DNA from 2 places in the Bacillus cereus group sp. RP37 genome. Region 2 is predicted to be linked to the other one. Evidence: riboswitches for the same ligand, from Rfam matches in the RefSeq annotation. Region 2 holds a riboswitch; the other holds the start of a gene.

Region 1 (3,425 bases), 1.0 Mb from region 2:
ACTGCTCCATTTGATGTCATTTTATTTTCAACAAAAGCGTATCACTTAAACGAGGCAATTCAAGATTTGAAGCCCTATGTTAGCGAAAAAACTGTCATCATTCCATTGTTAAATGGTATCGCTCATTTATCACAATTACAAAAGGAATTTGGTGTGGAAAAAGTAATTGGTGGTTTATGCTTTATCGAGACGACGTTAAACGATCAAGGAGAAATTGTACAAACGAGTGCTGCCAACAGACTTCTGTTTGGAGAAATCAAGCTTCAAGGTTCAGAGAGAATAAAGCATATTTCTAAAGCATTTGCAGGTACGAAATCTAGTTTTGTTTTAAGTGAAAATATTACGCAAGATATGTGGCATAAATATTTATTTATTACTGTAATGTCGGGTGTGACGACATTAATGCGTGCACCAATAGGACCGATTCGTGAAAGTGAAGGTGGACACGAATTTATCCGAAACTTATTTGAAGAATGTGTGCAAATCATGAGGTCTATGAAAGCTCCAGTTAAGGATGGTATTGCCCAGGAACATATGAAAACAATTGATAAAATTTCGTATGATATGAAGTCATCAATGCAGCGTGATATGGAAAAAGGTTCGTCCATTGAAGGGAAGCACTTACAAGGATACTTACTAGATGTAGCAGAACAATTTTCTATAGAAGCACCATTATTAGGAGCAGTATATCAAAATTTGAAAGTGTATGAAGAAATGACCTTTAACAGATCAGAAATAGAATTGGATGTATGAAAAAATAAAAAAGAAAGCAATATATAAGTGTATTGCTTTCTTTTTTTATGACAAATTATTTATTTCTTTTCGTTCTATCTGTCAAATTTATTTCCTGTTCACGTTTACCGTATAATTGATTAATTTCATTTGCTAACGCATCTAAATAGGAATCGGAAAAAATAGGCTTCTTTTCTTTAGACATATGGGTCTCCTTTATCGATTTTTTAGTATTCATTATGTATATTTACCGGCGGATTATGCGCAATCATTTTAAATTTTTTCTTTTTCAAAATTTTTGTTTACATTTTGAAAATAAAGGAGTATTATAATCCACAGTTTCAATTTTCTAAATCGCTGAAACCGCATGGTACGGGGGACCCGTTCTTACGGATTAGTTCTTAATCCGATGGGGTGAATCCTTGAAAAAGGTAGGGCTACTCATAGGCCCGAATCCGACAGCTAACCTCGTAAGCGTTATATTGAGAAGGAAGGTGGAGCTTGTGCGACAAAAAAAATAATGTCTACAAGTCTATTTCGCTATGGCTTGTAGACATTTTTTGTTTTCTGAAGAAATAGTTGGCTGGCTGTAACAAGCAGCATCGTTCGTACAAAATTATTGGAGAGTGGACAGTATTGGTTTCATCTATTAAAAGATTTTTAATTGGAAGACCGTTAAAATCAACTGAGTTAGGAGAGCAGAAGCTTAATAAAACGAAGGCGTTAGCCATTTTATCTTCTGACGCATTGTCATCGGTTGCATATGGACCAGAGCAAATTTTAATTGCTTTAGCAGGTCTTGGAGCGATTGCTTATTGGTATTCAATTCCGATCGCTATCGGGGTATTAGTATTATTGACAGCCCTTATTTTATCTTATCGTCAAATTATTTTTGCTTATCCGCATGGCGGGGGCGCGTATGTTGTATCAAAAGAAAATTTAGGGATGAATCCAGGGTTAATAGCTGGAGGATCTTTATTAGTCGATTATATTTTAACTGTTGCAGTAAGTGTGTCTGCAGGTACAGATGCGCTCACATCAGCTTTTCCTAGTTTACATGCACATAATGTAATCATTGCGATTATATTTGTTATATTTATTACTATTTTAAATTTAAGAGGGGTAACGGAATCAGCTTCCGTTTTAGCATATCCGGTTTATTTATTCGTTCTAGCACTATTTATATTAATTGGGGTAGGGATATACAATATTTTAACTGGTCACGTTTCACCGACTTTACACACGCCGATTGGAACGCCGGTTGCCGGAATTAGTTTGTTCTTACTGCTACGAGCATTTGCATCGGGTAGTTCGGCTTTAACAGGTGTTGAGGCAATCTCTAACGCAATTCCAAACTTTAAGGATCCTGCACCTAACAATGCAGCGAAAACATTGCTTGCAATGGGTGCATTACTTGCCGTTTTATTTTCAGGAATTGTCTTTTTAGCTTATTATTACGGAATTAATCCAAGTAAGGAAGTAACAGTTGTTTCACAAATTGCTGAACAAACTTTTGGACGTAATTTCATGTACTATTTCATACAAGGTACAACTGCTTTAATATTAATTCTTGCTGCTAATACAGGTTATTCTGCATTTCCACTATTAGCAGTTAACCTTGCAAAAGACAAATTTATACCGAGAATGTTTACGATTAGAGGAGACCGCCTAGGTTACTCAAACGGTATTATTATACTTGGGATAGCTTCGATTATTTTAATTGTAGCTTTCCAAGGGCAAACAGAACATTTAATCCCGTTATATGCAGTAGGTGTATTTATTCCATTTACACTTTCTCAAACGGGTATGGTATTAAAATGGCTTCGTGAAAAACCTGAAGGATGGGCTTTGAGATTAACGGTTAATTTAATTGGTGCAATTATTAGTTTTATCGTAATGAGCATGTTCTTTTTAACTAAATTTGCACAAGTTTGGTCAATCCTTATTTTCTTACCTGCCATCATCTTCTTGTTCCATAGAGTTAAGAAGCATTACGATGCAGTGGGCGATCAATTAAGTTTAAAAACTTGTGAACCACTTGTTCCAATTGAGGGAAATGTAATTGTCGTTCCTGTAGCAGGTATGACTCATGTAGTGGAAAATTCATTAAACTATGCGAAGGCTCTTTCTGCAGATCAAGTTATCGCTGTATATGTTGCTTTTGACAGAGAAGAGGAAAAGAAATTTGAAGAGAAATGGAAGAAGTGGCAACCTGAAGTAAGACTTGTTACCTTACATTCTCACTATAGAAGTATTATTCAACCGCTAACAAAGTTTATTGATACAGTGCAATATAAAGCGAGTGAATCAAATTACCGAGTTACTGTCGTTATACCACAGTTCATTCCGAAAAAAGGTTGGCATAACATTCTTCATAATCAGTCTAGTTTACTCATTCGTGCGTATTTACTCTATAAAAGAAATGTTGTTATTACAACAGTTCCATATCATTTGAAAAAGTAAGAAGATTTTTTAAGGATAGCTTTACGAAAGTGAAGCTATCCTTTTTGTGTATACGCTATGCATAATTGCATATGAACCTAAAAGATATACTGATATAATTTTTAAATCTATAAGTAAGTAGGAGTTTTTGTTGTGATATATGGATATTTCAATTGAAAAAGTGAAGCGGATTATATTTTGAAATAAGGACAGGAAAGCTTGAAAATAAAGGGAATGAAAATACTTCTTTA
Region 2 (3,425 bases):
CTGCTAACGCCTCTGCAAAGTTAGCAAATAAAACTGTAAATAAGAGAATGAGAGAAACTGTTATATTAAACCATCCTGGTACACTACTAGCACTACTTGGAAGAAACGATAAAATGAACGTAATGATAAATCCAATTTCCACAACGAACATAATCGGATTCTTTATCATGACTTTCGGATTCAATTTCGCAAAGGATTGTTTCATCGCATGTGTTACGATATCACGATCCATCGTTTTCGCTTGTCTAACCTCATCTTCTATAGCATGTATTTGTGACTGATTTACTTGTTTTTCTTTTACTACTACCGGTCTCATCATTTACCCTCCATTACTTCAATGTAAGAAATTCTGCAATTGGGCCAAGTGCTAACATCGGGAAGAATGTTAACGCACCGACAATTACAATCGTTCCGATGAAGATGCCACCAAATAAACCATTATCTGTACGGAACGTTCCGACTGTTTCTGGTACTACCGTCTTCTCTTTCAACGAAGCTGCCACAGCTAACATCGTAATTAAACTGAAATAGCGTCCTAAAAACATAACTAAACCAGTTGTAATATTCCAAAACGGTGTATTATCTGCTAAACCTTCAAATCCAGATCCGTTATTCGCAGCTGACGATGTGTATTCATATACAACTTGCGTTAAACCGTGGAAACCGGAATGTGAGATAGCATCTGTTCCTAAACTTGTTGAAAGAGCTAATGCTGAAAATCCTAAAATAAGCAATGGATGGAATAAAATCGTTACCGCAATTAATTTCATTTCCTTACCTTCAATTTTCTTACCTAAAAACTCCGGTGTCCGTCCAACCATTAAACCAGATATAAATACTGCAATAATGGCATACATAATAATGTTTACAAAACCTGCTCCAACACCGCCATATACTGTGTTTAACATCATATTTACGAGTGGAACTAGACCGCCAATTGGTGTTAATGTATCATGCATCGTATTAACAGCCCCTGTTTCAGCAGCTGTCGTTACTGTTGCGTATAGTGAAGAAAATACAGTTCCGAATCGTACTTCTTTTCCTTCTGTACTTCCTTGTACATGTTCGATACCCATTCCATTTAACGCTGGATTTCCATGTAATTCCGATGTCGTAATCGTTATAAATCCAAGTAAAAACACCATAAATAGTGATACGAATAGGATACGACCTTGTTTTTTATTCCCTATCATTCGTCCGTACGTAAATGGAAGTGCTGTTGGCAATAGCATCATAAGCATCATTTGCAAAATATTACTCATTTGTCCTGGATTTTCAAAAGGATGTGTAGAGTTTGCTCCGAAAAATCCACCGCCGTTATTCCCAAGTTCCTTAATGGAAACAAATGATGCAACTGGCCCGCGTAATATACTTTGCTTTGCCCCATCAATCGTTTGTGCCGTAACTGCACCGTCTAACGTTTGTGGTACACCGAGTGTGACAAAGACTAGCGCCGCAATAAATGCGATAGGAAGAAATACTCTCATTAGTGCTCTCGTAAAATCAACGAAAAAGTTACCGAGTTCTTTTCCAGCGAGCCCTCTTATAAATGCCATAACGAGTGCTAACGTCGTTGCCGGTGCTGCAAACATTAAAAATGTAATTCCGATTAATTGTGATAAATAAGATAAACCATTTTCACCGCTATAATGCTGTAAGTTTGTATCAGCCATAAAACTAATTGCTGTATTAAAGGCAAGCGTAGGCTCCATTCCTTCAATGTGTGCTGGATTTAATGGCAATACTCCTTGTAGTCTAAAAATGAAATATACGACAACAATCATAAATCCATTTAATAAAACTAATGACAATGCGTACTGTTTCCACGTTTGATTGTATTCTTTTACACCCGTAATTTTAAAAATAAGTTTTTCAAAAGGCCCGAATACTTTATCTAGCTTTTGACTACCTTGAAAGGCTTTCTCTAAATATATCCCCATTGGCTTTGCCACAAGAATAAACAACAGCATGGTAATAACAACTGCGACCCAAATCATAATGAATGATTCCCCCTAATTAAAACTTCTCTGGATTTAATAATGCATACACTAAGTACACCGTAATTGCTGCAACAATAACCGATAAGGCAATCATCATGATTGCTTCCCTTCTTTCACAACTTTATCTGACCAACTTGCAAGACTTGCCATCGATGCGACTAACACAACAAAAATCCCGATCATTACAACATCTAACATAACTACCCCTCACTTTTGTTAAAATTTACCATTAAGTTATCAAAAAAAGAACACTAAGCTCTACTTAGTGTTCGAAATGAACAACACAAAGTAAACCTCCTCTCTAAACGCTTACGAGGTTAGCTGTCGGATTCGGGCCTAAAGAGTAGCCCTACTTTCAAAACTGAAAGATTCACCCCAAGTGACGATGCACAAAATTGGTTCCCCCGCTCCATTTCTGGAACTCAGCGATTTTAGGTTTTTTTGGAAATTTTATGAATGATTTATGAGAGTAAATATACTCCTCTATATTTCACTTGTAAAGAGGCAAATTACTGAAAATAAGAAAATATCCGTCTATTTAAACGCTTACATTGAGTATTATTAATATTCTTTCATCTGTTTTCTCGTCTTTTCTTTCTTTTTCACATAAATGATCTTTTAAATACGAAATAAAAAGAGCGAATGACATGAAGTGCATAGCTTGTTGCACTTAGCATTCGCTCTTTTTTATTCACTATTTATTCTCCTCGTAAAAAAGCACGTAAATTTCTCCCGCGAATATAAACTTGTGACAATTCTGCATGTAGTTGCTCATATTCGATAACATCTGTTTTTAAATATAAAGCGTCTTTCGATGGCAATATAATATAGGGCCTTGGAAAAATAGGATCAAGCATCACCAATTCTTGAACTCGCTCTACCGATACCGCCCAACGATTCGCTATATCTCCTAATAACAACACCTTCATCTTCTTCTCCCCCGCCCTATTCAAAAAATAAAAAAGAAATATTATCACAATTTGTAAACACGACAAATGTAGCTCCAATTGTTTCATAGAGCCTCGCTGGATATCGTTTATTCCTTGTAACAACAGTAATAGGTGCTTGAAAAGAAAAGCGAATGTGTTCTGTAAAGAAACTAATAATTGGAAGCTCATCCCCTAGTAAAATCACCTTCTTAATACACTCACAAATACTAGTAAAATCCTGCTCCCTACTACAACTATACGTCCAATCAAACCCACAATTCCTCACTTCAGCCGCTATCTCTTCATTTGCTGTAAAAATAATTAACTCATGTTGAAATGCTACTAAATCTATTAAACTATTTACCTTGCTTTCTTCTCCAACACAAATAAGTGTTAGTTCCATGTACCTCATCCTCCTTAGCATAAAAGAACTCAAACATAGATTGATATTCCCCTATACTAATCAGATCGATGAAGTGATGTATCCATCATGGCA

What was found. A riboswitch is a leader RNA that binds a small molecule or an ion and turns the genes downstream of it on or off. The one in region 2 is predicted to bind cyclic di-AMP.
Positions count from the first base shown of each region.
Region 1: another riboswitch for cyclic di-AMP. It lies ahead of QCI44_RS18995 (APC family permease); the one in region 2 lies ahead of QCI44_RS24430 (SipW-dependent-type signal peptide-containing protein).

Region 1 is NZ_JARVHP010000001.1:3,598,355-3,601,779, reverse strand. It holds gene panE (2-dehydropantoate 2-reductase) at 1-753, shown strand, start outside; gene QCI44_RS19000 (hypothetical protein) at 809-937, opposite strand; cyclic di-AMP (ydaO/yuaA leader) riboswitch at 1,078-1,224, shown strand; gene QCI44_RS18995 (APC family permease) at 1,369-3,195, shown strand.
Region 2 is NZ_JARVHP010000001.1:4,619,651-4,623,075, forward strand. It holds gene kdpB (potassium-transporting ATPase subunit KdpB) at 1-316, opposite strand, end outside; gene kdpA (potassium-transporting ATPase subunit KdpA) at 330-1,997, opposite strand; gene kdpF (K(+)-transporting ATPase subunit F) at 2,017-2,097, opposite strand; gene QCI44_RS24430 (SipW-dependent-type signal peptide-containing protein) at 2,094-2,198, opposite strand; cyclic di-AMP (ydaO/yuaA leader) riboswitch at 2,293-2,438, opposite strand; gene QCI44_RS24435 (hypothetical protein) at 2,699-2,929, opposite strand; gene QCI44_RS24440 (hypothetical protein) at 2,946-3,332, opposite strand.